DNA from 2 places in the Embleya sp. NPDC025285 genome. Region 1 is predicted to be linked to the other one. Evidence: riboswitches for the same ligand, from Rfam matches in the RefSeq annotation. Region 1 holds a riboswitch; the other holds the start of a gene.
The links. Region 1 has a riboswitch for cobalamin ahead of metE (5-methyltetrahydropteroyltriglutamate--homocysteine S-methyltransferase). Riboswitches for the same ligand answer to the same signal wherever they lie in the genome.
Positions count from the first base shown of each region.

Region 2: another riboswitch for cobalamin. It lies ahead of ACZ4FV_RS05270 (ABC transporter substrate-binding protein); the one in region 1 lies ahead of metE (5-methyltetrahydropteroyltriglutamate--homocysteine S-methyltransferase).

Region 1 covers NZ_JBVHLU010000004.1:77,848-83,045, reverse strand. The annotation lists gene ACZ4FV_RS04185 (cupin domain-containing protein) at 1-41, shown strand, start outside; gene ACZ4FV_RS04180 (flagellar hook-length control protein FliK) at 542-1,075, shown strand; cobalamin riboswitch at 1,295-1,516, shown strand; gene metE (5-methyltetrahydropteroyltriglutamate--homocysteine S-methyltransferase) at 1,674-3,998, shown strand; gene ACZ4FV_RS04170 (prenyltransferase/squalene oxidase repeat-containing protein) at 4,419-5,198, shown strand, end outside.
Region 2 covers NZ_JBVHLU010000005.1:108,358-113,555, forward strand. The annotation lists gene ACZ4FV_RS05265 (FecCD family ABC transporter permease) at 1-909, opposite strand, end outside; gene ACZ4FV_RS05270 (ABC transporter substrate-binding protein) at 906-1,922, opposite strand; cobalamin riboswitch at 2,045-2,283, opposite strand; gene ACZ4FV_RS05275 (DeoR/GlpR family DNA-binding transcription regulator) at 2,497-3,300, opposite strand; gene galT (galactose-1-phosphate uridylyltransferase) at 3,436-4,542, shown strand; gene galE (UDP-glucose 4-epimerase GalE) at 4,548-5,198, shown strand, end outside.

The DNA.
Region 1 (5,198 bases):
GGCCGTCCGTGCCGGGGTATCGGGTGGGCGAACCCACCTGAGCCGCGGCGCCGGCGCCGCGGCCCACCACAGGGCCGGCCACCGTGTCGGCCGACCTTCAGGGCGGTGCCTCTCCGGCCGACGCTTTTCGGCCGGCGCCTTCCGGGCGGCGCCTCCCACGCGGTGACGAACGGCACCGTGCATTGCTCGCGCGACCTGTTGTACGACGAGCAGCTCATCTCATACGCTCCGCAAGCCGACCCTGTCCGGGTCGGCGACACAACCGCATAGTTCGCAATCCAGGGGAAGCCGGTCGAAATCCGGCGCTGACCCGCAACCGTAGGCGGTGGCCGACAGGCCGCCGCGAGTCGGAATGCCTGGATTCGTACGAGTTTAAGGCTCCAGCTGTCGTGGACTGCACGCTGAAGCCCGGATTTCACGTCCGGCGGTGTCTCGTCGGCGCGATGCCGGGGTCGGCGGTCCTGTGAGGAACATCGCTCGGCCCGGGCGGCATCGGTTCCGCCGCTCGTGCCGACGCCCGTCGCACGAAGGGAATCCGCACGTGAAATCTCGTGGGAACAAGGCTCGAATAGGCCGGCTGGTCGGGGCACTCGCCCTTCTCCTGCTGCCCGCCACCGCCCAGATCACCGTGAGCGCACCCGCCGCCTACGCCATCGACCCCACCAAGGGCTCCGCCGGCGTCTGCCCGGACGCCAACGGGGTGACCGTGATCGTCGACTTCCAGGAACTCGGCGGCGCCACGCTCACCCGCTGCGCGCCCGGCGACCAAGCCACCGGTCTGGCCGCGCTCAAGAACGCCGGCTTCCAGATCCAGGGCACGAACCGGTGGGGCGAGGCGTTCATCTGCCGGATCGAGGGCAAGCCCGGCACGGACACCGAGCCCTGCGTCAACACCCCTCCGGCGTCGGCGTATTGGTCGTACTGGCACGCGCCGAACAACGGCACCTGGACCTACAGCTCGTGGGGCGCGACCAACCGAAAGCCCCCGCTGGGCAGCTTCGAGGGCTGGTCCTTCTCCAAGGACAAGACGTCCACCACCAATCCGCCCCCGCGCGTGGCCCCCACGCGCCCGTAGGGCCGACCCGGCGTCGGATCCGAAGCGAGGTCGTCCTCGGCTCCGCGACCGCGTTCGTTCCGCCGGTCATCGCCGACGCGCGTGATTCGGTCGGAACGAACGCCGGGAACGGACCGCGCACGCCTGCCCGATCGGCGCCGGCGGCGGCATCCGCCTCGCGCGTACGTCGTTTCACCGTCCACCGGGTGGACTCGCCTGCCGGACGCGCCCATCGCCGGCTAAGCTGACGGACGCAGTCGGTTCGCCCTGCCCGCCAGGCAGGCGCGTCGTAAGAGGGAACCCGGTGTGAATCCGGGACTGCCCCGCAGCGGTGAGTGGGAACGACCGCCGTCAACAGCACTGGGCCCCAGGACGGGCCCGGGAAGCGACGGCCAGTAGGAGTCCGCCCTTTCGGTGGACGCGCCCACGAGTCCGAAGACCTGCCACTGCCCGTGTGCCGACGAGGCACACGGTGATCTCGGTGACCTCGTGGGCGGGTCGGCGGACAACCCCGGTGGCACACGTGCGCGACAGCGCCGAAACGCCCCGGCGGCTTGCCATCCCTTCGCGCCCTCGATCCGTCCCGGGATTCCGGAGACAACTCGCGAAGGAGAGTTCCGTGACCACCAAGTCCGCAGCCGCGGCAACCCGCGCCACCGTGTACGGCTACCCCCGACAGGGCCCGCGCCGGGAGTTGAAGAAGGCCATCGAGGGCTACTGGGCCGGTCGGGTCACCGCCGACGGGCTTCGCGAGACCGCGGCCGAACTGCGCCGCGCCAACCGCGATCGGCTCGCCGATGCCGGTGTACACGAGGTGCCCACCGGCGACTTCTCGCTCTACGACCACGTCCTGGACACCACCGTGATGGTCGGCGCGATCCCGCCCCGCCACCGTGCGGCCGTCGAAGCCGACGCCCTGGACGGCTACTTCGCGATGGCGCGCGGCACCCAGGAGGTGGCGCCGCTGGAGATGACCAAGTGGTTCGACACGAACTACCACTACCTGGTCCCCGAACTCGGCCCCGACACCGTGTTCTCCGCGAACTCCGCCAAGCAGGTCGCCGAGTTCGAGGAGGCCATCGCACAGGGCCTGACCGCCCGCCCCGTACTGGTCGGCCCGATCACCTACCTCCTGCTCGCCAAGCCCGCGCCCGGCGTCGCGGCCGACTTCCAGCCGCTGACCCTGTTGGATCGACTGCTGCCGGTGTACGCCGAGGTGCTCGCCGACCTGCGCGCGGCCGGCGCCGAGTGGGTGCAACTGGACGAACCCGCGCTGGTCCAGGACCGCAGCTTCGCCGAACTCAACGCCATCGCACGCGCCTACCGCGACCTCGGCGCGCTCACTGACCGGCCCAGGCTGCTGGTCGCCTCGTACTTCGACCGCCTCGGCGAGGCGTTGCCGATCCTGGCCAAGGCGCCGATCGAGGGGCTCGCCCTCGACTTCACCGGAGCCGCGTTCGCCAACCTGGACGCCCTGGCCGCCGTCGGCGGACTGCCCGGCAAGCGCCTGGTCGCCGGCGTCGTCGACGGGCGCAACGTGTGGATCAACGACCTCGGCAGGTCGCTGGCCACCCTGGGTACCCTGCTGGGCCTGGCCGAGCGCGTCGACGTGTCCGCGTCCTGCTCCCTGTTGCACGTGCCCCTGGACGCCGGCGACGAGCGCGACATCGACCCGCAGATCTCCCGATGGCTCGCCTTCGCCCGGCAAAAGACCGAGGAGATCGTCACGTTGGCCCGCGGCCTGGGCCAGGGCACGGACACCATCGCGACCCATCTCGCCGCCAATCGGGCCGACCTGGCCGCGCGCAAGACCTCCGCCCTGACCCGCGACCCCGCCGTACGTGCCCGCGCCGCCGCGGTCACCGACGCGGACGGCCGGCGCAGCCTGCCCTACGCCGAGCGCGCCGCGGCCCAACGCGCCCACCTGGGACTCCCGTTGCTGCCGACGACCACGATCGGCTCCTTCCCGCAGACCGGCGAGCTGCGCACCGCCCGCGCCGACCTGCGCGCCGGACGCATCGACGAGGCAGGCTACGAGGAACGCATCGAGTCCGAGATCCGCGACGTGATCTCCTTCCAGGAGAAGGCCGGAATCGACGTCCTGGTGCACGGCGAGGCCGAACGCAACGACATGGTGCAGTACTTCGCCGAACAACTCACCGGATACGTGGCCACCCGGCACGGCTGGGTCCAGTCGTACGGCACCCGGTACGTGCGCCCGCCGATCCTGGCCGGCGACATCTCCCGTCCCGAGCCGATGACCGTGCGCTGGAGCTCGTTCGCCCAGTCGTTGTCCGACCGCCCCGTCAAGGGCATGCTCACCGGCCCCGTCACCATGCTCGCGTGGTCCTTCGTGCGCGACGACCAGCCGCTCGGAACCACCGCCCGGCAGGTCGCCCTGGCGCTGCGCGACGAGGTCCGCGACCTGGAGGCCGCGGGGGGCTCGGTCATCCAGGTGGACGAACCAGCGCTGCGCGAGACACTGCCGCTGCGCGCCGCGGACCGCGCCGAATACCTGGCCTGGGCCACCGAGTCGTTCCGCCTGACCACCTCCGGCGTGCGCGCGGCCACCCAGATCCACACGCACATGTGCTACGCCGAGTTCGGCGACATCGTGCAGGCGATCGACGACCTCGACGCCGACGTGATCAGCCTGGAGGCCGCCCGTTCGCACATGCAGGTCGCCCGGGAGCTCGCCGCCCACGGCTATCCGCGCGAGGCCGGTCCCGGTGTGTACGACATCCACTCCCCGCGCGTCCCGAGTGCGGAGGAGGTGACCGCTCTGCTGCACGAGGGGTTGACCGCGATCCCCGCCGGGCGGCTGTGGGTCAACCCCGACTGCGGCCTCAAGACCCGCGGCTGGCCCGAGGTTCGCGCCTCGTTGGAGAACCTGGTGGCGGCGGCGCGCGGGGTACGGGCGACGCTCCCCGACGCCGCGTCCTGAGTCGAGACCACCGGGGCGGGGAAGGCACGCCCCGCCCCGGCGGTCCGGGTCGTCGCGGCGGCCATGCGTGCCCGAACGGCGTGCGATTGTCCACCGCGGGCTCACGGTTGGTGACGCACGGCACCGTTGATCGCATGCTCGTGCTGTTGTCCGACAGCCGGAATGCTCCGTATGCTCCACACGCCGACGTGTGTCGGCACCCTCAACTTCATAGTTCGAAACCCAGGGGAAGCCGGTCGAAGTCCGGCACTGACCCGCAACCGTAGGCGGCGGCCGAAAGGCCGCCGCGAGTCGGAATGCCTGGGTGCGTACGAATTGAAGGCTCCAGCTGTCGTGGACTACACGCTGAGGCCCGGACGCCCGACCGATGCCCGCATTGGTCGGCTCCCGGGACGCGTTGGTCTCGGAAGGGTCCCATCGATGTCCTGGCTCACCGTGAGGAACACCGGCGCCGTCGCGGTCTGCGGCGCGGTCCTGGTCGCGGCCTCTCCCGTCTTCTCCGCGTCGGCAGACGCCGCGAACCCGCACGCCGACAACGCCGTCGCGGCGGCGAAATGGCAGGCCGGGGAACTGGTCGACGGCGGCATACCGGGGTTCGCCGGCTCCGACTGGGGCCTGACCATCGACACGATGATGGCGTTGTCGGCCACCCGCTCACAGCCCGCCGCGGTCAAGGCCGCCGCGGACGCGGTGGCCGCCAACATCCGCAAGTACAACAGCGCCGAGGAGTGGGGCATGCCCGGCTCGCGGATTGCGGGTGCCACCGCGAAGGTGCTCTTCGCCGCCGTGATCGCCGACCGCGATCCGACCAGGTTCGGCGGCCTGGACATGCGCGCCGAGACGCTGGACCTGATCGCCGGGGCGGACGCCGGCGACGACGCGGGTCGGATCCGGGACAAGCTCACCGGCAGTCCCGACTCGAGCAACGCGTTCGGGCAGTCGCTGGCCGTGCTGGGTCTGGCCCGCAGCGGCGGGGTGCCGCAGAGCGCGGTGGACTTCCTGATCAAGCAGCAGTGCCCCAGCGGCGGATTCCGGCTGTATCCGGGTCAGTTGGGCAGCACCGGCTCGACCTGCCAGGACACCCCGACCACCGTGCTGGACCCGGACTCGACCGGCATGGCCGTGCAGGCGCTGCTCTCGGCGGCGACCGAGAGCAAGTCGGTCGGCGCCGCGGCCGCAGCGAAGAAGGGCGTGGACTGG
Region 2 (5,198 bases), on a different contig from region 1:
GCCGCTGACCGCGACGACGACCCCGGTGAGCACCGCCGCGAGCAGGAACATGCCCTGCCGAAAGCGCTGGACGTCCAGGCCGAGCGCGGCCGCGCTCTCCTCGCCGGCCAGGAGCAGGTTGAGGTTGCGCGCCTGGAGCAGCAGCACCACCAGGCCGATCGCGAGCGCGAGGGCGGGGACGAGCAGCAGGGTCCAGCGGGCCGAGCCGAAGCCGCCCAGCGTCCAGAACAGCACCTGGGCGGCGAGTTGCGGATCCGGTGAGGTCAGCACGAGCAGGCTGGTCAGCGAGGACAACACGGCGCTGACCGCGACGCCGGCCAGGACCAGTCGCACGGCGGTGACCCGGCCGCCGGAGCGGGCCACCGAGAAGACCACGAGCAGGGTGATCAGTCCGCCGGTGAACGCGGCCGCGTTCAGGGTGAGCGCGCCCAGCGAAAGGCCGCCGATCGACGCGACGCCCCAGCGCATCACCAGGACCGCTCCGGTGGCCGCGCCGGAGGAGACGCCGAGCACGTCCGGACCGGCCAGCGGGTTGCGCACGATCGCCTGGATCACCATGCCCACCACGGCCAGCGTCGCGCCGACGACGGCGGCGAGCAGCACCCTGGGCAACCGGGTGTCGGCGATGATCAGGTCGTGTGCGCGGCTCCACGACGGCCGCACCCACGCGTCTCCGCCGACGCGATGCGCGAGGATGCGCCACGTCTCCGACCAGGGCACCGACACCGACCCCACCAGCAGCCCCGCCGCGGCCGCCGCGAACAGCGCGACGAGGAGGCCGCCGACCACCAGCGGAAGGCGGACCCGGCCGCCCGGGACGACCGCCGCACGGCCGACCGGTGGTGTCGGCGGGCCCTCGCCGCGCAGGACCGCGACCCGTACCGCCACCGGGTCCCGATCGACCGTCACGGCCGGTCGGGGTGCAGTTGCCTGGCGAGTTCCTCGACCGCGTCCACCGAGCGCGGCCCGGGCTGCGCTACGGACAGCGAGATCACCGGGAAGGCGTTCGCGCGCAGCGCCGGTACGTCGGCGAGTACCGGAGTGGCCTTGAGGGTGGCGATCTTGGCGTCGACCGGCGGCGTCACGTAGTCGTAGATCAGCACCACGTCCGGCTTGCGTTCGGCCACCTGCTCCCAGGAGACCTTGGTCCAGCGCTCGTTCAGGTCGGCGAACACGTTGGTGCCACCGGCACGGGTGATGATCTCGTTGAGCATCGAGTTGCCGCCGGTGGTCTGCGCGGCGTCGGCGCCCGAGTTGTACACGAACACCTTGACCGGCGCGGCGCCGGCGAGCCGCGCGGTGACCGCGTCGAGCCGCTGCCGGAACGCGGCGGCGGAGCGCTCGGCGCGCTCGGGCACGCCGAAGATGCCGCCGATGGAGCGGAGTTCGCCGTAGAGCTGATCGAAGGTGACCGGCGCCTTGGCGCAGCCCTCGGGGTTGAGGTGGGTCTTGATGTTCAACTCGCCGAGCCGCGCCCGGGTGTGGCCGGACGACTCGGAGAAGCCGTCCGGGTAGCCCGAGTAGACGAAGTCGGGGGTGGCTTCGAGGAGTTTCTCCAGCGAGGGTTGCGCGTCGGCGAGCACCGGGATCCGCGCGTACGGCTCCTTGTACTTGTCGCCGATGGTCCGGCCCTTGAGGTAGGCGGTGCCCACCATCCGGTCGGCCAGGCCCAGTTCGAGCATCAGCTCGGTCGCGTTGGAGGTCAGCGTCGCGGCGCGCTGCGGCGGCCGGTCGTAGCTCGTGGTCACACCGCAGTTGTCGGTGTCCGCGTACGGCTTGTAGGCGGCGGGTGCGGGAGCGGCGGCCTTGTCGTCCCGCACGGCGCCGCCGCACGCGGTCGCGAACAGCGCGAGGGCGGCCACCGCCGCGGCCCACGAATATCGGTGTGCCGCCGGCATCCGCCCGGGTATCTGCGTACGCATCGTCGAAGCTCTCCCTTGCGAGTCCTCGTCGGGGGAACTCGGGAGGGAGTACGGCGGCGGACACCGCACGGCGCCGTCGTCCGACGGACCCGCCCGCGAGGTCCCGGAAGTCCGCGTGCGTGAGGCGTACGCGGGCGACGGCAGGTCTTCGGACTCGTGGGCGGGTCCCGGGAGCCACGGGTGTGGCCGGGATGCCTACCGGTCGTCGCTTCCCGGGACCCGTTCGACCGGGGCCCAGTGCGTGATGACGACTTTCGTTCCCACTTACCGCTGCGGGGCAGTTCCGGATTCGCACCGGATTCCCTCTTGCGACACCCGGAATCGGTCGAAGCCGGGTGAACCGTTCGCAAGGGCAGCCTAACCAGGGCGCCTCGACCGTCGAGCGAGGGGGCCGGGACGGGCGCGCCGAGGGTCGCGGCGGCCGAGTGAGGGGCCACGGCGGGAGGACCGGCTCGGGTCCGGGCAGGGTCCCGCGCTCGGGTACGTGCCCACCCTTACCCGCTTCGCGCCGTGCCCGCCTACTCCGCGCGCTCCGGTACATGCCCACCCCGCACCCGCTGCGCGCAGCGGCCGCCTACTCCGCGACCAGGATCTCCAGCCCCACGTCGCGCAGCGCGTCGAGCGCCTCCGCATCGGCCGCGCCGCTCGTGATCAGCAGGTCGATGTCCGCCAGCGGGCACACCTCGGCGAGTTCGACCCGGCCCAGCTTCGAGCCGTCCGCGACCACGACCCGGCGACCCGCGGCTCGCAACATCGCGCGTTTGGCCTCGGCCTCGGGCAGGTTCACATTGGTGATGCCCCCGGTGGGATGCACGCCGTTGCAACCGATGAAGACCGTGTCGGCGTGGATCCGCTCCAGAATGTGGTCGCCGAGCGGATTGATCAGCGAGTGCTGCAACGGCCGCAGCGTGCCGCCGGTGACCACGACCGAGAACCGCGGGATCGCCCGTTCCAGCTCCAGGGCGATGGTCAGCCCGTTGGTGAACACCACGAGGTCGCGCAGTTCCTCGCGGTCCACCAGCGCGCGGGCCACGAACGTGGTGGTCGTGCCCACGTCCAGCACCACGCTCTCGGACGGCGACACCAGTGCCGCGGCCGCCCGCCCGATCAGCGTCTTCGCGGGCGACGCCGAGGTCAACGCCTCCTCGAAGGACGGCTCCACCCGGGGGTCGCGGCCGGTGAACATCGCGCCGCCGCGGACCCGGCGCAGCCGGCCCTGCCGCTCCAACACCTCCAGGTCGGCCCGGACCGTCACCCGCGAGATGCCGAACGCCTCGGCCAGGTCGGTGACCTTGGCGAAACCCCGGTCCGCGATCGTCGCTGCCATCCGGGCGCGGCGGCCCTCGGCGGGCAGTCCGTCGGTGTCGTCGTCAGGCATGGGCAGCATCTTGCGGACACCTTTCGAAACTTGTCAAACCGCAGGTGACCCCCGGTCGATCCCGCCAAATGGCAAGCCTGCTGGCATCTTTCCTTTCTCATTGACAAGTTTTGGAAAGCTTCGCAAAATGAGCGCATGAAGAAGACGCAGGCCGTCATGGCCGACGGTCGCGAGATCGTCTACTACGACACCCGGGACGACGCGGTGCGCACCGCCGTCGACCACCGCGATCTCGCGCCCGTGGTCAGTGGCTCGGAGATGCGCTACGACCGACTGCTCGACGAATGGGTCATGGTCGCCTCGCACCGGCAGACCCGGACCCACCTGCCCGCCGCCGACGCGTGCCCGCTGTGTCCGTCCACGCCCGAGCGGGCCACCGAGGTCGCCGAGTCCGACTACGAGGTCGTCGTCTTCGAGAACCGCTTCCCGTCCATGTCCGGCTCCTCCGCGGCCGACGGCGGTCCGCCGGCGGGCCCGGAACCCGGCTGGGACCACGCCCCGTTCCCGCGCCGACCGTCCGGCGGACGGTGCGAGGTGGTGTGCTTCACCCCCGAGCACGACGCGTCCTTCAAGGACCTCACCCCCGAGCGCGCGCGCCTGGTCCTGGACGCGTGGACCGACCGCACCGCCGAGTTGTCCGCGCTGCCCGGCGTCGAGCAGGTGTACTGCTTCGAGAACCGCGGCCGGGAGATCGGCGTGACGCTGCCGCACTCGCACGGGCAGATCTACGCCTACCCGTTCGTCACCCCGCGCACGGCCGCGATGATCGCCACCACGACCGCGCACCGGCACCGCACCGGCCGCAACCTGTTCGACGACGTGCTGGCCGACGAGCGCGCGGACGGGTCGCGGATCGTGGCCGAGGGCGGGCACTGGACGGCGTTCGTGCCCGCCGCCGCGCGCTGGCCGTACGAGGTGCACCTGTACCCGAACCGCCGGGTGCCGGACCTGCTCGCGCTGGAGGAGGCCGCGCGCGCCGAGTTCGGCGCGATGTACCTGGACCTGCTGGGCCGCTTCGACCGGCTGTTCGACGGCGAGCCCGCGCCGTACATCTCCGCGTGGCAGCAGGCGCCGGTCCGCTCGGGGCGCCAGGACTTCGCGCTCCACCTGGAGCTTTTCTCGATTCGCCGGGCACCGGGCAAGTTGAAGTACCTTGCCGGGAGCGAATCGGGGATGGGTGTGTTCATCAGCGACGTGCCGCCGGAGACCGCGGCGGCACGACTGCGGGAGGTCGGCGAATGAAGCTCATGGTCACCGGCGGCGCGGGCTACGTGGGCAGCGTCGTCGCCGCCCACCTGGTCGCGGCCGGCCACGAGGTGGTGGTGCTCGACGACCTGTCCACGGGGCATCGGGACGCGGTCCCGGACAAGGCGCGACTCGTCGAGGGCCGGGTCCAGGACGCCGCCGAACATCTGGACGCCTCGTTCGACGCCGTGCTGCACTTCGCCGCGTCCTCCCTGGTGGGCGAGTCGGTCACCGACCCGGCCGAGTACTGGCACAACAACGTCGGCGGCTCGCTCGCGCTGCTGGACGCGCTGCGCACGCACGGCGTCACCCGCTTCGTGTTCTCCTCCACCGCGGCCGTGTACGGCGCCCCCGAGGTCTCGCCGATCACCGAGGACGCGCCGTGCGCGCCGACGAACCCGTACGGCGCCTCGAAACTGACGGTCGATCGCCTGATCACCTCGTACTGCGCCGCGTACGGCCTGCGCGCGGTGAGCCTGCGCTACTTCAACGTCGCGGGCGCCCACGGCCGGTACGGCGAGCGGCACGCGACCGAGACCCACCTGATCCCGCTCGCGCTCCAGGTGCCCAACGGCACGCGCGGCTCGGTCGCGCTGTACGGCACCGACTACCCGACGCCCGACGGCACGTGCGTACGCGACTACATCCACGTC